Regions from separate parts of the Candidatus Pelagibacter sp. HIMB1321 genome, predicted to be linked through region 2. Evidence: riboswitches for the same ligand, from Rfam matches in the RefSeq annotation. Region 2 holds a riboswitch; the other holds the start of a gene.
What was found. Region 2 has a riboswitch for glycine ahead of B9N70_RS05335 (malate synthase G). Riboswitches for the same ligand answer to the same signal wherever they lie in the genome.
Positions count from the first base shown of each region.

Region 1 (10,739 bases), 490 kb from region 2:
CGGTATCTTTATACTCATCTATAGATGGACATGTACAGAATAAATTTTTATCACCATAAACATTGTCTACTCTTGCAACCGGTGGCCAATATTTAGTTGATTTTAAAATTTCTGTTGGATATGCCGCCTCTTCTCTTTCATATTTATGATCCCATTTATTTGCAGCCACTTCAACATGCGTATGAGGTGCATTTTTAATTGGGTTATCAATTTTATCAAATTGACCAGATTGAATTTTATCAATCTCATTTTTAATTGTTATCAAAGTATTACAGAAACGATTGATTTCATCTAAGCCTTCACTTTCGGTCGGTTCAATCATCATTGTACCAGCTACAGGCCAAGACATCGTTGGTGCATGGAAACCAAAATCGATCAGTCTTTTAGCTATATCTTCTTCTGTGATGCCAGTTTCAGACTTAATCTTTCTAATATCAATAATACATTCATGGGCAACATTTCCGTTTTTCCCTTTATATAAAATTGGAAATGCATCCTTAAGCTTATGAGCTAAGTAATTAGCGTTTAATATCGCAACTTGTGAAGCTTTTTTAAGTCCTTCTGATCCCATCATTTTAATATACATCCAAGAAATAGATAAAATACTTGAACTACCCCAAGGTGCAGCTGACACCGCGCCCATACCAGTTACAGGTCCACAATCTTTAATAACAGAATGTTTAGGCAAATATTTTTCTAAATGTCTTTTGCATGCAATTGGACCCATACCTGGCCCACCGCCACCATGTGGAATACAAAAAGTTTTATGCAAATTAATATGACAAACATCAGGACCAAATTTACCTGGTTTTGCAACACCTACTAACGCATTTAAGTTTGCGCCGTCCATATAAACTTGACCACCATTGTTATGAATCAATTCACATATTTCAGTAATTTTTTCTTCAAACACACCATGGGTTGAAGGATAAGTTACCATCAATGCAGCAAGGTTATCTTTGTGAGTTTCTGCTTTTTCTTTTAAGTCATCAATGTCAACATTTCCATGTTCATCACATTTAATAACTACAACCTTCATGCCAACCATTTGTGCACTTGCAGGATTTGTGCCATGGGCTGAACTTGGTATAAGACAAACATTTCTATTCGTTTCACCATTTTGTTCGTGGTATTTTTTAATTACCATTAAACCAGCAAACTCACCTTGAGCACCAGCATTAGGTTGTAAAGATACACCAGAAAATCCAGTAACAGATCTTAACCAATTTTTTAAGTCTGTGAAAAGAGTTCTATATCCTTCCATTTGCTCAACAGGTGCAAATGGATGGGGTTCTGAAAATTCTCTCCAAGTAACTGGGATCATTTCAGCAACTGCATTTAGTTTCATTGTACATGAACCTAAAGCAATCATTGATCTATTTAATGCAATGTCTGCATCTTCTAATTTCTTTAAATATCTCAACATTTCTGTTTCTGAATGATAACTATTGAAAACAGGATGAGTTAAATAAGATGAAGATCTTAATAAATTTTTTGGTAAGTTAGATAAATTTTCATTCATCTTATCTTTGATTGTTTCTGAACAATTAAAGATCTTTAATAATTGATTTGCACGATAAACATTTTTTCTCTCATCAAATGCAACTGACAGCATTTCAGAATTTACTTTTCTGATATTTACATTTTGAGAGAGAGCATTTTGATAAATTGATTCAGTTTTATCTAATGTTTTAATAGTAATTGTATCAAAGAAATGATCTGAATAAATTTCATAACCAGATTGTTTAATCTTATCAGCAAAGTTTTTTGCTAACTGAGATGTATTTTCAGCAATCTTTTTAATTCCCTCTGGCCCATGGTAAACAGCATAAGCAGCTGACACAATTGCAAGCAATGCTTGAGCTGTACAAATATTACTTGTCGCTTTATCTCTTCTTATATGTTGCTCTCTTGTTTGAAGTGAAAGTCTGTAAGCTTTATTGCCATGTCTATCAACAGAGACACCAATAATTCTTCCAGGCATTGATCTCTTAAATTCATCCTTTGTTGCAAAGAAACCTGCATGAGGTCCACCATATCCCATTGGAATTCCAAATCTTTGTGAACTTCCAACAGCAATATCAGCTCCTAGCTCAGCTGGAGTTTTCAGTTTAGCTAAAGCTAATAAATCACAAACTAGTACAGCTTTTCCATTATTTTTGTGAATTTTACTTATTGCTTCACTTGGGTCTTTGATATCTCCTAGTGTTCCTGGGTATTGTAAAATTCCACAAACAATATCTTCTTTTATTTCTGAATTTTCATCACCAACAACAACTGTTAATCCTAATGGTTCTGCTCTTGTTTTAATGACATCAATAGTTTGTGGATGACAATCTTTTGAAACAAAAACAATATTAGAGTCGTTTTTACATAATCTATAACTAAGTCCAACCGCCTCTGCAGCAGCTGTTCCTTCGTCTAATAATGAAGCATTAGAAATATCCATGCCTGTAAAATCACAAATCATCTGTTGGAAATTTAACAACATTTCCAATCTACCTTGTGCAACCTCAGGCTGATATGGAGTATACGATGTATACCAACCTGGATTTTCTAAAATATTTCTTAAAATTACATATGGAGTGAAAGTTCCGTAGTAACCCATTCCAATAAAATTAGAGTAAATCTTATTTTTTTTTGAAATAGCTTTTAATTTTCTCAAAGCTTCATACTCAGAATTTGGTTCACCAATTTCTAGCTCCTCTTTCAATAAAATATTTTCAGGAACTGTTTTTGAAATCAAATCATCTAATGATTTAAAACCAAGTTCACTTAACATTTTATTTTGATCTTCCTCTGATGGACCAATGTGTCTTCTTATAAAATCTCTTTGAGAACTTTTAAGCATATTAATTACCACTTTCCTTTGCAAATTTATCATACTCGTCTTTGTTCATTAACGAGTCTAACTCTGCTTTATCTTTTATTTTTAATTTAAAAAACCATGCATCATTTTCTGGATCTGAGTTTACTTTTCCAGGATCATCAACAATAGCTTGATTGTTTTCAACCACTTCTCCAGATACAGGTGTATACACATCACTTGCTGCTTTAGTAGACTCTACTACACCAGCATTGCCATCTTTTTCAACAGAAGAACCAACTTCAGGAAGTTCAACAAAAACAATATCACCTAACATTTCTGTTGCATGTTGAGTAATCCCGATAGTTGCAACTTCTCCATCTAATTTAATCCACTCATGTTCTTTTGAATATTTAACTTCACTCATTAGTTCACTCCTTTCACATAGCTTTTTTTATAAAATGGCAACCCACAAATATTTGCAGGATACTTTTTTCCCCTCACCTCAAGAAAAATTTTTGTATCTTTTTTTGAAAATTCTTTGTTTATGTAACCCATTGCAACTGGACCATTTACACTTGGACCAAATGTACCACTTGTAACTTCACCAACTAAATTATCTTCTTTGTTAAAAATTTTTGTTTTTTCACGAGCAATAATTCTTCCCTCAGGTTTAATCCCAACTCTGATATTTTGAACACCTTCATTAATTTGGGTTAAAATTTTTTCGCTTCCTAAAAAGTTTTTGTCTTCAATTCTTTTTTTTGAGATTGCCCACTTTAAATTAGCTTCTATTGGTGTTTTATGAATATCTAATTCATGACCGTATAAACATAACCCTGCTTCTAATCTAAGAGTGTCTCTTGCACCAAGTCCAATTAATTTTGCACCTTTTTCAATTAGATTATTAGTAAGTTGTTCTATTTTGCTATTATCTAATGAAATTTCAAATCCATCTTCACCTGTATAACCAGATCTTGTGATAAATGTCTTTGAACCTAAAAATTCAAACCAATTACCAGACATAAAAGATAAGTCATTTACTCCAGGAATTAATTCTTCTAAAATTTTTGAGGATTGAGGTCCCTGAATAGCTATTAATGATTTTTCATCATCTAACACCATCTTATATTTACCACCTAAAGTTTTTTGCAAAATTTCAAAGTCAGTATCTTTACAAGCAGCATTAAGAATAATTATTACTCCACCCTCTATTTTAGTGACAATCAAATCATCGTGAATGCCAGCATCAGCATTCATTAAAAAGCTGTATTTTGAGTGGTTTACTTTTAGATTTTTTAAATCTATTGGAAAAATTTTCTCTAAATCTTCTAATAATTGATGGTCACCGTAAATATATAGTTGGCCCATATGAGATACATCGAAAATACCACAATGGTTTCTTGTAAACTTATGCTCTTCAACAATGCCCTCTTTATATTGGATTGGCATTTCATAACCTGCAAATTCAACAAACTTTGCGTTGTGTTGTTGGTGAAGTTTGTGAAGCGATGTTTTTTTTATATCCATATTAACTCAAAACACCCATCTGTATATTTGCCTGAGAGTTTTGCTCCTTCGGCGAGAACTTAATCTCTTTCCAGAGTTAATATGTTACGGTCCTTTTTGCCTGAGAGATTCCTGGGCGGTTGCTCCTTCGGCGCTACGATAGTCTGTAGTCTCTCCCGTATTAAAATATTCTATTAATATAGTAGTAATGTCAATTGGTATTAATCTGCTTTTTGTCTGCAGCGTATAAATTGTAAAACTGCAATAATACTGCGAATATTACGATTGAACCTCCAATTAATACAATAAATGGTGGTTGCTCATTAACAAACAACCATGCCCATATTGGACCTAAAACAGCTTCAGTTAACATAATGATTCCAACCATAGCTGAGGGTGTTCTTTGAGCACCAATTGTAATTAAAATAAAACCAAATCCTAATTGAATAAAGCCTGCTAAAAATCCTAAGAAAATATCATGTCTAGAAATTAAAATTTTTTCTGACATTAAAAATCCTATCAGTAAGGCAAATATTCCTGCAATAAACTGAGCTGGAACCATATCTACATTTGGGTATTTTCTTACAACTAAAATTAATACCGCAAAAGAAATAGGCATTAAAAAAGCAGCTATATTTCCTGTCATCTGACCCGGTGACAAAGAACTACCTACCATTAGAAGAATACCTGAAATTGCTAAAATGATTGAAGCTAAAGTTATGTTAGAAATTTTTTCTTTTAAAAAAAAATATCCAAAAATTGCTAAAAATATTGTTTGAGTTTGTATAATGAAATTAGCATTAGCTACTGTAGTATTATACATCGCGAATACATATCCACAAAAACCAAATGACAAAACAAATCCACCTAAAAAACCTGGGATACCAGAATCATAAAATGATTTTAAAAATTTTTTCTTATAAGTAATTATTAAATAGAGGCTAATTACTAATAAAAAGAATACAGTTCGCCAAAAAAGAATCTGCCATAAGGTTGCGCCCTCAAAAGATTTAACAATTAATCCACCAAAACTTAGACTGCAAGCTCCAAGAAATACAAGTAAAGGTCCTGGAAGATTTTTAATTAAATTCATTAATTGTATTAAAATATTTGTTTAATTCTTTTAATTGGTTCTTATATAGTTCCTCTGCTTCTTCAAGACTTACTTCTTCAAAATAAACTTCTGAATGAGGAGTTAATTGAGCTAGGCCATCTAAATCAGCAGATATAACAGTTCCAATTTTAGGATATCCTCCAATACTACCATGGTCAGCAAGCATTATAATAGGATTTCCGTCTGATGTGACTTGTATAGTACCTTTAACTAATCCCTCAGATTTTATATTAGAACTCACGATATTTTCTAAATTAGGTCCTTTTAATCTTATACCCATTCGGTCAATTTCGTTTGAAATTATAAATGGTTCTGAAAAAAAAATTTTTTTTGCTTTATCGGAGAAATAATCAAAGTTTGTACCTTTTATAATTCTAACTTTTTTCATTTTGGTATTTGAATATCTTAATTGAATAATTTTGGGATCTTTGTCTAAATATTTGTTTAAATAAATTTTTTGGTTTGTTGAAAATTTCTTGCCTTCGTTAGGACCAATATTCGCTTTTGTATTAACAGAGTAGCTGCCCCAAACTTTTTCAAATTTGAAACCATTTTTTACATTCAAATATCCATATACTGATGATTTAGTTGATCTTATATCTATTTCATCTTCTTCTTCTAAATTATAAATTTTATAACAATAGCCCTTTTCTATTACTCCACTATTTTTAATTATCTCAAAATCAACACTTCCTGTAATACAAATAAAACATCTTCCATTTTTTATTTTGAGGTGCGGACCTTGAAAAGCAAATTCGATAGCTGGATCATTTATTTCATTTTTTAAAATGATATTTGATAATCTATAATTTTTCCTATCAATTGCACCACTAGAAGTAACGCCAATATGATAAAGGTTTTTTCTTCCTTCATCTTGGATAGTTGTATTAATGCCTGCTCTTAAAACCTCAAAATACATTTATTTCCAATTTTCAAATTCATTTTTAGATATTTGGTAAAATACAATAGTGTCACCAGGGTTTATAAAATTTGGACTTTTTTTATTCTCTTTATCAAATATTTTTAGTGGTGTTTGACCAATAATATTCCAACCCCCTGGGCTTGGAAATGTATAAATATTTGCAAATTGCTCAGTAATACCCACTGCTCCTTTTGGAACGCTTAATCTTGGTGTTCCCAACCTATTGCACTGTATAGAGATATCTAAATCTCCTAAAAATGGCATACCTGCTATAAATCCAGTCATATAACAATAATAATCTTTATTAAAAAAAGATTTTAAAATTTCATTTTTATTTTTTTTTGTAATGCTTTCTAATCTCTGAAAATCTAAACTTACTCCTTCTTCAGTACATATTGGAATTTCAATTTTTTTCGTATTCTGATTAATTAAATTTGAAACTTTTAGATCTAATACTTTTTCTTTAATAGTTTTATAATTAGTCTTCTCAAGATCAATTCCAATAATCAACTTATTGTATGATGGGGTTAAATTTAAAATTCCTTCTATTTCTTTTGATTCAATTTTTTTATTCAACTCATAAAAATATTTTATAACATTTTGATTTACCTGTTTGCTAATTTCAGAACCAAAATCACAATATAAAGCAGCGTCACCTAAGTATGTTATATTTTTAATCATTTTATGATATTAATATTATATTATTATGGAAATTAATATAAATTGCGATCTCGGTGAAAAATCAAAACATCATTCAAATAAATATGATCCAGATTTACTAGAAATTGTAAATTCAGCAAATGTAGCTTGCGGTTATCATGCTGGTGATGAACAAACAATGAATGAAGTAATTCAAATTTCAAAAAAAAATGGTGTAAGTATAGGAGCTCACCCATCTTTCAATGATCCGGAAAACTTTGGAAGATCCAGAATAAATTTATCAGAAGGGGAAATTAAAAAATTAATTATTGATCAGTATGAAATACTTCAAAAAATTGCGTCAGATCATGATGAAAATGTGACTCATATCAAACCACATGGGGCATTGAATAATATGGCTTGTGAGGATATTAATTTAGCAAACATACTTGCAAAAACTATTTACTCAATAAATAAAGATTTAATATATTTAGTGCCAACAGGTTCAAAAATGGAAATTGCAGCTAAAAAGTTGAATATGAAAATAGCGTGTGAAATTTTCGCTGATCGTAGTTATGAAGATGATGGAAACTTAGTTTCTAGAAAAAAGCCTCACGCATTAATTACAGATCCAGAAGAAGCTAAAAAACATGTTCTAACTATGGTTCAAAATCAAGCATTGAATTGTTATAGTGGAAAAAAAATACCTTGTGAGATCGACTCTGTTTGTATTCATGGAGATAATATAAGTTCTTTAGCAACAGCAAGATCTATAAAAGAAAATTTAAAAGAAAATGGTCTTGTTTTAAAGTCATTAAGTAGTATGAGTAAATTTAATTAATCATGAAAAAAATTCTTATTATTATTATTTTTATATTGCTAAACTTCAATGCATATAGTGCTGGTAGTTCTTCTAACGATAGCTCAAATAGTTCAACTACAATTAAAAAATCTAATTATGAACAAGCAGTTTCTTACGTTAATAAAGCTAAGAAATTTGAAGAAGTTGGGAAACAAAAAAAGGCTGAAAAACAATACAGAAAAGCTCAAAAACTTCTGATAAAATCTAATGAAAAAAAACCTAATAATGCTGATACATTAAATTATTTAGGATTTACAACTAGAAAGCTTGGTGATTACAATTTAGGTGAAGAATATTATCTGCAAGGATTAGCTATTGAACCAAAACATAATGGCATAAACGAATATTTAGGAGAGCTTTACGTTGTGACTAATAGGATGGATCTTGCAAAAGAAAGATTAGATGTTTTAAAAAATTGTAATTGTGAGGAATTTCAAGAACTTAAAGAAATTATCGAAGGCACAAAAAAATCTAAATACTAACTACGCTCTACAATCTCAACATATTGAATAATAAAAATTTATATATAATATAAAAAAATCTTGTTCGAAGACTATTTCATACTATCCCAAATAATTATCATTAACGTTATAATGTCTGCCGATAACGCAATCATTATTGGAATGATTGCTGCAAATTTTGCACCAAAACACAGATATCAAATTATTATGTGGGGACTTTTGGGTGCATTGGTTTTTAGGATCGTTTTTGCAGTTTTCGCATCTTATTTATTTGGATTTGCTTATATAAAGATATTTGGTGGCTTGCTTTTAGTTTGGATTGTTAATGATTTAAGAAGAGATTTATTTGAAACAAAAAAAATTAAATCTCCAACAAAAGTATCTAAAGAACCATCTTATATTCAAGGAGTGTATAAAGTTCTATTTGCTGATTTAACACTTAGTTTTGATAATGTAATAGCTGTAGCAGGTGCTGCAAAAAATAATATTAATCTTTTAATGTTCGGATTATTTCTATCTGTCGTATTAGTTGGAACGTTAGCAAGATTTTTTGCTAAACAAATTCAAAATTATAAATGGATAGGTTATCTTGGTTTAATTGCAATTTTAGTTGTGGCATTACAGCTAATAATTGGTGGACTAGATGATCTAGACATCATCTCAATTAATGAGAGCTTTAAAAAGTTTTTTTAGTAAGAATATTTTTTACTAGGAAATTTTTTAGCGATTACTTCTTTTCTAAAACTTTTTACTGCTGACTGTATTGATTTTCCAAGATCAGCATATCTTTTTACAAATTTGATATTTGAATTAGTTAATCCCAAAAGATCATCTGTTACAAGAACTTGACCATCGCAATCATTAGAAGCTCCTATACCAATTGTGGGGATTTTAATATTTGATGTGATTTTCTTTGCTACAGCACTTTTAACACCCTCAAGAACTATTGAAAAAACACCTACTTGCTCAAGAGCTTTTGCATCTTTCATAAGTTGATTTTGCTCTCTCAAATTTTTTCCTTTAACTTTAAACTTCCCTTTTACTGATTGAGGTAAAATTCCTATATGACCCATCACATTAATATTATTTTGGATTAAATATTTTATTATTGGTATAATTTTAGTACCACCCTCTAATTTGACCGCATCACATTTTGTGTCCTTAGCTATTTTTTTAGCATTCTTTAAAGCTTCAGATTTATTTCTATAAGTCTGATACGGCATATCAACGACCATTAAACTTTTTGTAATCCCTTGTTTTACACTTTTTGAATGATTGATCATCATATCAAGTGTGACTAACCTTGTTGTATTAAACTCATACAAAACAGACCCTAATGAGTCTCCTACTAAAATTAAGTCAGTATAAGGATCAATATTCTTAGCAATGTTTTTTGAATAAGCTGTAAGACAAACAATCTTTGATTTAGATTTTTTCTTAATAAGATTTTCAATTTTAGGATTAAGCATTATAAATTACCAAATTCCCTCATTTTTCATTGAGACCCAAGGTTCTTTTGGTTCAAGATTACCTTCTTGCAATATTTCAATTGAAATTTTGTCAGGTGATCTAACAAATGCCATGTGACCATCTCTAGGTGGTCTATTTATGGTATAGCCCATATCTATTAGTCTTTGACATGTTTCATAAATATTTTTTACCTTATAGGCTAAATGTCCAAAATTTCTTGAACCATCACCCAAATCATCACCATCCCAATTGTAAGTCAATTCTATTTGTGCAGTTTCATCACCGGGTGCAGATAAAAATATTAGAGTAAATCTTCCACCTTCATTTTCAATTCTTTTGAGTTCTTTTAAACCTAACCCCTCACAAAAAAATCTTAAGGATTCATCAATATTAGAAATACGGATCATTGTGTGTAGATATTTCATAAAACCTTAATTTATAAATATTTGCTACTCTAGTTCAATAGTGCTTGGTGGTTTTGAAGTAACATCATAAACAACTCTATTTATACCTCTGATGCTATTTACAATTTTGTTTGAAACATATTGTAAAAATGACTTTTTAAAATCAAAATAATCAGCAGTCATACCATCTTCTGAAGTGATTGCTCTTAACAAACATAAATACTCATAAGTTCTATTATCTCCCATAACACCAACAGTTTTAACGGGTAGTAAGGCTGCATAAGCTTGCCAAATTTTATCATATAAACCTTTTTCTTTTAGTGCGCTTATAAAATAATAGTCTGCTTCTTTAAGAATTTTTATTTTTTCAGGTGTTATCAGTCCTGGCATTCGAATAGCAAGACCAGGACCAGGAAATGGATGTCTAGATATAATTTCTCTATTTAAATTTAATTCTAAACCAAGTTTTCTTACTTCATCTTTAAACAAGAACTTTAAGGGCTCAACAAGTTTTAATTTCATTCTTTTAGGTAAACCACCAACATTATGATG
Region 1 is NZ_LT840186.1:149,490-160,228, reverse strand. It holds gene gcvP (aminomethyl-transferring glycine dehydrogenase) at 1-2,851, opposite strand, end outside; gene gcvH (glycine cleavage system protein GcvH) at 2,853-3,233, opposite strand; gene gcvT (glycine cleavage system aminomethyltransferase GcvT) at 3,233-4,336, opposite strand; glycine riboswitch at 4,414-4,504, opposite strand; gene B9N70_RS00825 (DMT family transporter) at 4,527-5,408, opposite strand; gene B9N70_RS00820 (5-oxoprolinase subunit C family protein) at 5,395-6,348, opposite strand; gene B9N70_RS00815 (5-oxoprolinase subunit B family protein) at 6,349-7,032, opposite strand; gene B9N70_RS00810 (5-oxoprolinase subunit PxpA) at 7,058-7,831, shown strand; gene B9N70_RS00805 (tetratricopeptide repeat protein) at 7,834-8,334, shown strand; gene B9N70_RS00800 (YjbE family putative metal transport protein) at 8,446-9,006, shown strand; gene panB (3-methyl-2-oxobutanoate hydroxymethyltransferase) at 9,003-9,782, opposite strand; gene B9N70_RS00790 (VOC family protein) at 9,789-10,208, opposite strand; gene guaA (glutamine-hydrolyzing GMP synthase) at 10,233-10,739, opposite strand, start outside.
Region 1: it holds a riboswitch for glycine, as region 2 does, so the genes downstream of both, gcvT (glycine cleavage system aminomethyltransferase GcvT) here and B9N70_RS05335 (malate synthase G) in region 2, are expected to answer to the same signal.

Region 2 (10,739 bases):
CAAAGGTTCTGTATATCCAGAAGGTTGTTCTTTGCCTTTAAAAATTAAATCACAGGCTGCTGAGAAAGCTATTGAATTTTCAAAGTCATCAGACATTTTATTATAACTCGATCTACCACTTCTAGAATAAGCAGAGTCATTTTCATTTTGCTTATCAACTACTTTTGCCATCTCTTTCATAATTTCAATCACGTTTTCTTTAGAAATAATCTCATGATGCACCCAATTGGCTATATGCTGAGATGAAATTCTTAAAGTTGCTCTATCTTCCATTAGTCCAACATTATTAATGTCTGGAACCTTAGAGCATCCAACTCCATGATCAATCCATCTTACAACATATCCTAGAAGAGTTTGAGCAGAATTTGAAACTTCTGATCTAATTTCTTCTAATGACCAGTTTGGTCTATCCGCAACAGGAATTGTTAGAAGATCATTAAGTTTAGCAGCATCTCTTGATTGAATTTCTTTCTGTTTATCAAAAATATTTATTTCATGATAATGTAATGCATGCAAAGCTGCTGCGGTTGGAGATGGTACCCACGCACAATTAGCACCAGCTTTTAAGTGATCTGTTTTTTGTTCTAACATGTCTTTCATTTTGTCTGGCATAGCCCACATACCTTTTCCAATTTGTGCTTTTCCTGAAAATCCACACTTTATACCAACATCAACATTGTTATTTTCATAGGCATTAATCCACTTCGATGATTTCATATCACCTTTTTTAATCATTGGACCAGCTTCCATAGAGGTGTGCATCTCATCACCAGTTCTGTCTAAAAATCCAGTGTTTATAAAAAATACTCTATTCATAAGAGATCTAATGCACTCTTTAAGATTAGCTGAGGTTCTTCTCTCCTCATCCATAATTCCAATTTTGCAGGTATATTTTTTTAAATTTAAAACTTCCTCAACCTTAGTAAAAATCAAATCTGTAAAAGCAGTTTCATCTGGCCCATGCATTTTTGGTTTAACAATATAAACAGAGCCAGATCTTGAATTACCTTTCAGTTTAAAATCATGAAGGGCTGCAGCTGTTGTAATGAATGCATCCATTATTCCTTCAGGAATTTCTGCACCATCTTTTAATAAGATCGCAGAATTTGTCATGAGATGTCCAACATTTCGGACAAGCAACAAACTTCTACCATGCAATTTAAGTCCAAGGCCATCTTTTGAGATATAGCTTTTGTCTTTATTCAGTTTTCTCTCAATAGTTTTTCCATTTTTTTCAAATTTATTTACAAGGTCTCCCTTCATCAGTCCCAACCAATTTTGATAACAAGCAACTTTATCTTCAGCATCTACAGCCGCAACACTGTCTTCGTTATCACAAATAGTTGACAGCGCAGACTCTATAATTAAATCGGTAATCCCTGCCGGATCTTGTTTGCCACTTAAAGAAGTTGGATCAACTAATATTTCAATGTGGAGATTATTATTTTTAAGAATAATTGAAGAAGGTTTATCACTTTCACCTATGTGACCTATAAATTTATTTTGATCTTTTAACTTTGTTGTTTTTTCATTATTATAAATAATTAAGGATTTTTCTTGAATATCAAAACTTGTAACCTCCTTCCAGCTAAAGTTTTCTAATGAAAAATATTTATCTAAAAATTCCTTTGCATAATTAATTACTAGCTCTCCTCTAGAAGCATCATAATCCTTCTTTGAAGTATCAATAGGCTTGATAGCATCTGTTCCATACAAACTATCATACAAACTCATCCATCGAGCGTTAGCAGCATTAAGCGCGTATCGTGCATTCATTATTGGAACTACAAGTTGCGGTCCTGCTATGTTTGCAATTTCTTCATCAATATTATTTGTTTCGATTTTAAAATCTGGACCTTCTTCTTTAAGATAACCTATGTCTAAAAGAAATTTTTTATATTCATCAATATTAATTTCATTTCCTTTATTTTTGATATGCCACTCATCGATTTGTTTTTGCAGTTTATCTCTAATATTTAATAATTCTTTGTTCTTTGGAGCAAGTTCATGAACTGCTTTATCAAACCCCGCCCAAAAACTATTAGGAGAAACTTCAGTATCTTTTAACAACTCCTCATTGACAAAATTAAGAAGTTTTTCTGAAACTCTTAGATTGTTTACGTTTATATATTTTTCCTGCATATCACTTATTACTTTTTACTTTACCCCATCTGTATTTTTGCCTGAGAGTTTTGCTCCTTCGGCGGAAAATTATTCACTTTCCAGAGTGTTATGCCATTATCGGTCCAGTTTACCTGAGAGTTTCCGGGGTGGTTGCTCCTTCGGTGCTAAAATATTAGTCTCTCCCGATAAGGGAGAAATCTACAAGTTAATATATTGATGTCAATTTATTAATAAAAAACTAAAACATTTTATTGCCTTTTTTAAAGCATAAGTACTATTCTCATAAAATGAAAAATTATCTTAACTTTGAGTCTGATATAAAAAACTTAGAAAGTGAGCTTGAGAAACTAAAAGATCCTTACAATCAAGGTGGCCTCTCAGAGGTAGATACTAATAAGATTTCAAAAACTCAAGATGAATTAGATAAAAAATTAAAAGAAATTTATTCTTCATTAGATCCTTGGCAAACTACGATGGTCGCAAGACATGAGGATCGGCCTAAGTCAAAATTTTTTATAGATAATTTATTTGAGGACTTCATTTCTTTAGCAGGTGATAGATATTATGGTGAAGATAAGTCAGTTCTTACTGGATTTGCAAAATTTAATGGGCAATCAGTTTTAGTAATAGGACAAGAGAAAGGTGAAAATCTAGAAACAAGAATTGAAAGAAACTTTGGGATGATGAGGCCTGAAGGTTATAGAAAAACAATTCGATTAATGGAGCTTGCAGACAAATTCAATATTCCGATAATTTCATTCATTGATACACCTGGTGCTTATCCTGGAGTAGGTGCAGAGGAAAGAGGACAGGCAGAGGCAATTGCTAAATCAATTGAGTGCTGTATGAAATTAAGGGTCCCAACATTAGCAATAGTGATTGGTGAGGGAGGGTCTGGAGGGGCAATAGCTCTTGCTTCATCTAGTAAAGTTATAATGTTAGAGAATGCAATTTATTCCGTTATATCACCTGAAGGATGTGCAACTATTTTATGGAGGGATCCAAAAAAAATGTTAGATGCTGCAAAAGCCATGAAACTTTCAGCGAGAGATCTTCTGGAATTAAAGGTTATTGATGAGATTATCCCTGAACCGCTTGGTGGTGCACATCGAGACAGAAACTTAATTTTAAGTAATGTAAGAGAGTCCATTTCCAAAAACTTAAATGCATATAAAGAGATGTCTGCTGAGGAAATTTTAGATCAAAGAAAAAATAAATTTCTAAAAATAGGAAGAAACAAAGGTTTTATTAGTAATCCAAAAAGTCTGAGCACACTGGAAACCAAGAAAAATAATTTAGAACAATTTTATAGTAAAAATAAAAAGATATTTTTTTTAACAGCAGCTTTTTTATTGTTAATAGCTTTTTTAGTAACTATTTTTTTATAAAGCTCCACAGCACTGTTTGAATTTTTTGCCAGTTGCTTCGCATCTATCATTTCTTGAAATTTTTTGGTCTTTTTTCAAAATTAAAAGGCATTTTGGATTATTAAGTATTTCAGGTTCTTTATTTTTATTGTTTTCCTGCCTAGGCTGCTCAACAATTTTTAAATTCATTAAAACTGTGATGTAATCAAGTTTTAGTTTTTCTAATAGATTTGAAAATAAATCATATGCCTCTTTTTTATATTCTATCAAAGGATCTCTTTGACCATAAGATCTTAACCCAATAACTTGTCTTAATTGCTCCAAATATTGAATATGTGATTTCCAATTCATGTCTATCGATTGCAATAAAATTCTTTTTTCAATTTCTTTTGATTGATTTTCACCTAATATTTTTGTTCTTTCAGCTCTACTAAAATTAAACTGATCTCTTATTCTTTTTCTAAAATCATTATCATTTAAAGAGTTAATCACTACAAAATCATCTTCTTTTAGAGTTTTGCCCATCAGAGATTTTAATCTGTTATCAAATTCGCTACTTTTTGAGTTTGCAATTTTTTGAATTTTTAATTTTATTAAATCATCAATGATTTCTTTTAAAAAATCCTCTGAATAATCAAAAATTTGATCACTATTCATTGCATCATTTCTTTGTGAAAATATTACGTGCCTTTGATCGTTAAGAACATTATCAAATTTTATTAAGGTTTTCCTGATATCAAAATTTCTGGCTTCAACTTTTTGCTGAGCTCTTTCAAGAGCTTTATTAATCCAAGGGTGGTCAATACTTTCCCCATCTTTGAGCCCAAGTTTTTGAAGAATATTATTCATGGACTCTGATCCAAATATTCTCATTAAATCATCTTCTAAACTTACATAAAAAATTGAGCTACCTTCATCACCTTGTCTACCAGATCTTCCTCTAGCCTGGTTGTCAACTCTTCTAGACTCCATTCTTTCAGTGCCTATTACAAACAAGCCACCCAATGATTTTATTTTATTTTTTTCTTTTTTTAGTTGTTCATCTGGAATAGATCCTTTTTTTCCTCCTAGTTGAATATCAACACCTCTACCCGAGATACTAGTTGTTATAATTACAGAACCTTCTTTACCTGCGTTAGCGATAATTTCTGCTTCACTTTCATGATTTTTGGCATTTAAAACTACGTGTTTGATATTTTCTCTTGATAGTAGTTTTGAATAAACTTCAGATTTATTCACACTAGAAGTAAATACTAATAATGGCTGTCCAGATTGATTACATTCTTTTATATTTTTTACTATTGCTTGGTTTTTTTCATCTTCAGATCTAAATATTTGATCATTATAATCTTTCCGTATCATAGGATTGTTAGTTGGAATCACAACTACTGGTAAATTATAAATTTCATAAAATTCTTCTGCTTCTGTTGCAGCTGTTCCAGTACAACCTGATATTCTTTTATATAGTTTAAAATAATTTTGATAAGTAATAGACGCTAGAGTTTGATTCTCAGCCTGAATTTCAATTTTTTCTTTAGCTTCTAAAGCCTGATGTAGACCATCACCAAACCTTCTGCCCTCAAGAATTCTTCCTGTTAATTCATCAATAATTTTTAAACTATTATCTTTTATGATGTAATCTTTTCCTTTTTCAAATAGATGATTTGCTCTTAGTGCTTGATTTACGTGATGAACTAAAGCTAAATTTTCAGGATCATAGAAGTTATTATTTTTTAAAATACCTGCATTCGAAAATATTTTTTCAACATTGTTGATACCGTTATTTGTTAATAATATATTTTTATCTTTTTCATCTATTTCATAATCTTCTTTTTTTAATTGTTTTACTAATTTATCAATAGCTAAATATTGATTAGTTTTATCTTCAGCTGCTCCAGAAATTACCAAAGGTGTTCTAGCCTCATCAATTAAACAAGAGTCTATTTCATCAACTATTGAATAATGATGCTCTCTTTGAACTTTTTCATCAAGTGAGTATTTCATATTATCTCTTAGATAATCAAAGCCTAACTCGCTGTTTGTGGCATATGTAATATCACAATTATAATTTTTCTTTCTTTCAAAATCATTTTGATCATTATTAATAAATCCCGATGTCAAACCTAAGAAATTATAAATCTGACCCATCTCTTGAGAATCTCTTTTTGCAAGATAATCATTTACTGTAACTACATGCACACCTTTTTCCTCTAGAGCGTTCAAATAAGCAGAAAGTGCAATGGTCAAAGTTTTTCCTTCTCCTGTTCTCATTTCTGCAATTTTATTTTCATGCAAGACAACACCACCAATTAACTGGACATCATAATGTCTTTCTTTCCTAGATCTTTTAGAGGCCTCTCTTACTAAGGCAAACGCTTCAGGTAAAATTTGATCTAAAGTTTCACCGTTTTTTATTCTATTTTTTAATTCATTAGTCTTGTTGGGAAAATCTTTGTCATTAAGGTTTTTAAAGTTTTGTTCTAATGAATTGATGTTTTCAACAATTTTAGTAATCCTATCCAGTTCTTTCTGATTACTGGATTTGATAAATTTAGAAATAAAGCTTAAAGGATTAAACATTGGTTTTGATATATAATTAATTATAAGATTAATATAACTATTAAATAACGATTTTAAATAGCATGGGTTTCAATATATCGAATTTTTTAAATTCCAAATCAAAAAATCATAAAATGAATGATTTTCAGGATTTAGATCATTTAGATGGTTTATCTGTTTCAGCTATCAGTGCAAATCTTTACAAAACTCCTAGAGATGATTTGGTCATGTTTTATTTTAGGGAGGGGGCAAATTTTGCATCAGTTTATACTAAGTCTAAAATAGTATCTGAGAACATAAAATGGAACATTAATCAGAAAACTAAAAAGATTTTTTCATTATTGGTCAATACAAGAAATGCTAATGCTTTTACGGGTGATCAGGGATATAAAAGCATTCAAAATATTGCTGGGGTAATATCTCGTGAGTTAACTGATAAACAAAAGCATGATGAGGATGAGCCAAAAATTATTAGATCAAAAAATATTTTGTTTGGCTGCACAGGAACAATAGGTGAAACTTTTCCAGAACAAAAAATAATTACTAAAATTCCTGATTTAATAAAGAATATCAAATATACACAAAATAAATTTATTTGGATGAAGGCTGCACTTGGGATCATGACAACAGATACTCAACCAAAAGTAGCTATGGAAGAATGTTATATAGGAAAAACTTTAGTTAAAATTTATGGTATTGCAAAAGGTTCTGGCATGATACATCCAAACCTAGCAACTACACTTGGATATATTTTCACTGATGCAGATTTATCAAATGATATACTTAAAAAGCTTTTAAATAAAAATATAGAAACAACATTTAATGCCATAAGCTGTGATGGAGACACGAGTACAAATGATATGGTTTCAATTTTTTCAACCGGCCAAGCAGTTCACAAAAAAATAAATAGTTTTAATGACAAAATATTAAAAGATTTTGATCAATCACTTCATAGAACTTTATTAAGTTTAGCTAAAAGAATAGTTGCAGATGGTGAAGGTGCCTCAAAATTTATAACTATAAATATTAATGATACAAAAACAGAGTTTGATGCAAAAACAATCGCTTTTTCTATTGCTAACTCTCCATTAGTAAAAACAGCAATTGCCGGTGAAGATCCTAATTGGGGTAGAGTGATCATGGCTATTGGTAAAGCACAGGTACCAATTAAAATCGATAAGATTGCTATCCTATTTGGTAATATTAGCATTGTTAAAAAAGGTAAGATCGATCCAAATTACAATGAATCAGAAGTGGCCGAGTATATGAAAAATCAAAATATTGAAATAAATATAAAAATAGGAACAGGCAAAAAGAGTTTTACTGTATATACAATGGATTTAACTAAAAAATACATAGAAATAAATGCCGACTACAGAAGTTAAGACTATTGAAATTTTAAACCAAATTACCAAATTAATATTATGATTAAGTATAGTCTAAATTGTAAGAAATGTAATTTAACTTTTGAAAGTTGGTTTGCAAGTTCAAGAGAATATGAAAAATTAAAAAAGAAAAAATTTTTGAATTGTCACAATTGTAATTCTTTAGAAGTAGAAAAAAGTTTAATGGCACCAAATTTAATTAGTAAAAAATTTAATTCAACAAATTATAAAGACCAAAAAAAATATGATAAAATAAAAAAAACAATCACAGAATACCAAAAGTTTATTAAAAATAATTTTGAGTATGTAGGAAATAACTTTGCTTATGAAGCTCGATCTATTCATTACGATAATAAGAAAAAACAAGAAGGTATTTATGGCACAGCATCAAAACAGGACCTTAAAGAACTGAGAGAAGAAGGAATTGATGCCCAATTGATACCTTGGGTAGAGGATAAAAATAATTAATTTTTTATAAATTTAGTAATATAATTTACTGATTTATCTGAACTTATTTTCCATTTGTCAGTTAAAATATTAAATTGCATACCATCAATTTTATCCAAATTAAGATTATAGTTTTTGAGTGTAGAAATTAATTCATCTGGTTTTACAAACTTCTCCCAATCATGAGTACCAATAGGAAGCCATCGCAAAACATACTCAGCACCTACAATTGCAAATAAATAAGATTTAAGTGTTTTGTTCAAAGTTGCAACAAACATTATTCCATCTTTTTTTAAAAGTTTACTACAAGATTTTAAAAAAAAATTAACATCTTCAACGTGTTCTACAATTTCCATATTTAAAATAACGTCAAAATGATTTTTAACTTTCATTTTTTCTGGTGAAGTATGAATATAATTTATTTTTAGATTATTTTTTTTTGCATGAAGTTTTGCAACCTTAATATTTCTTTCAGATGCATCAATAGCAGTCACTTCAGCTCCTAATCTACACATTGGTTCAGATAATAAACCACCTCCACATCCGATATCTAAAACTTTTAATTTTTTTAAAGGTGTTTTTTTTTCAATTATTTTAAAGGTTTTAATTATATGATCTTTAATATAAGCAATTCTAATTGGATTAAATTTATGTAATGGCTTAAATTTACCTTTGGGATCCCACCATTCTTCAGCAATCTTCGAGAATTTTTCAATTTCTTTATAATTTACACTGCTCATATAAAATAATTAATTGACATAACAATTAAGATGCAATTTATCAAATATTAATTAAATTGTGCTTTTTTTTAAAAACAATGAAAACCGTAGTACTTAAATTTGGAGGAACATCTGTAGGTTCTATTGATAGAATTAAAAAAGTTTCAAACATAATTCTAGGATATAAGAAAAAGAAAAACAAAGTTATTGTTGTTTCCTCCGCAATGAGTGGGGTTACAAATGATTTAATAAAAAAATCAAAATTAATAAGTAATCAATTTAATGAAGCAGAATATGATGTTTTGGTTTCAACTGGTGAGCAGGCTGCTTGTGCTTTAATCGCAGGACGACTGAGTCATTTAGGATTAAATTCAAGATCTTGGATGTCATGGCAAATTCCAATTATCACAGATGGTCCATATAAAAGTTCAAGAATTGACAAAATAGCAACTAAAGAATTATTAAAATATATCAACTCAGGAGGAATTCCAATTATCACTGGGTTTCAAGGAATAAATATTCATTCAAGATTAACAACTATTGGAAGAAGTGGATCAGATGCATCTGCAATTATGCTTGCAAAATTTTTAAAAGCAGATGAGTGCATTATTTATACGGATGTTGAGGGTGTATTTACAACAGATCCAAGGCTACATAAAAAAGCGAAAAAAATAGAGCGAATTGAGTATGATGAAATGCTAGAGATGTCATCTTTAGGTTCAAAGGTCATGCAGCCAACTTCAGTTCAAGATGCTAAATTAAATATCATTGATATTAGAGTAAAGTCATCTTTTATTAACAAGCCTGGAACTTTAATTACTAAAAGCTTTAAAAAGAAAGACTTTAGTGATCAAATAATTACTGGCATTTCTTCAACTAAAAATGATGCAAAAATTACAATAGCAGGTGTAAAAGATAAACCTGGCGTAGCAGCACATATTTTTGAACCTCTGTCTAAGAATTTAATAAATGTTGATATGGTTGTTCAAAATATCTCTCTAAATGGAAAAGAAACCGATTTAACATTTACTATAAAATCTGAGGATATAAAAAAAACTGAAAAAATAATTAGAGAAAATAAGAATATTACTTACAAAAAGATTTCCTTTGATAAAGATTTAGCTAAAGTTTCAATTATTGGAGTTGGAATGATTACAACACCAGGAATAACATATAGAATGTTCAAAGCCTTAGCCTCTGAAAAAATAAATATTATGGTGATATCAACTTCTGAAATTAAAATTTCAGTCTTAATTTCATCTAAACTAGTAAAAAAAGCAATCACTGTATTGCATAAAGAATTTAAATTAGATTAGTCTTCATGAGCATTAGACCATTTAGAGAGATCAAAAGAGCAAAAACCAAAGTTATAAATGTTGGAGAAGTAAAAGTTGGTGGTGATAATCCGATATCAGTCCAATCAATGACCAATACTTTAACTACAGATATCAAGGCTACAATAAATCAAATTATTGAAATTCAAGAAGAGGGAGCAGATTTAGTTAGAGTTTCATGTCCAGATGAAGAATCATCTAAAGCATTAAAAGAGATTACCAAAAATGTGAATATACCAGTAATTGCAGATATTCATTTTCATTATAAAAGAGCAATTGAAGCTGCAGTAAATGGAGCAAAATGTTTGAGAATTAATCCTGGCAACATAGGTGATATAGAGAAAGTTCATGAAGTTTTAAAAGCTGCTCAAGATAACGATTGTTCCATAAGAATAGGAGTTAATGCAGGTTCTCTTGAAAAAGATATTTTAGAAAAATATAAGGAACCATGTCCTGAAGCATTAGTTGAAAGTGCTTTAAGAAATATAAAAATTTTAGAGGATAAGGATTTTTTAAACTTTAAGATAAGTGTTAAATCATCAGATGTTTTTTTATCAATAGCAGCCTATAGACAGCTTTCAAATGTAACTGATTATCCACTTCATCTTGGAATTACAGAAGCAGGAAGTTTTGTATCAGGAAGTATAAAATCAGCTATTGGTTTAGGTAGTTTATTATTAGATGGTATAGGTGATACTATAAGAGTTTCACTATCAGATGACCCTGTAAAAGAGATAAAAATTGGTAATGAAATATTAAAATCATTAAACTTAAAAAATCGTGGTGTTAAAATAATTTCATGCC
Region 2 is NZ_LT840186.1:981,955-992,693, reverse strand. It holds gene B9N70_RS05335 (malate synthase G) at 1-2,142, opposite strand, end outside; glycine riboswitch at 2,233-2,319, opposite strand; gene B9N70_RS05330 (acetyl-CoA carboxylase carboxyltransferase subunit alpha) at 2,412-3,512, shown strand; gene secA (preprotein translocase subunit SecA) at 3,507-6,071, opposite strand; gene argJ (bifunctional glutamate N-acetyltransferase/amino-acid acetyltransferase ArgJ) at 6,134-7,435, shown strand; gene B9N70_RS05315 (DUF1178 family protein) at 7,475-7,903, shown strand; gene ubiG (bifunctional 2-polyprenyl-6-hydroxyphenol methylase/3-demethylubiquinol 3-O-methyltransferase UbiG) at 7,900-8,622, opposite strand; gene B9N70_RS05305 (aspartate kinase) at 8,700-9,917, shown strand; gene ispG (flavodoxin-dependent (E)-4-hydroxy-3-methylbut-2-enyl-diphosphate synthase) at 9,923-10,739, shown strand, end outside.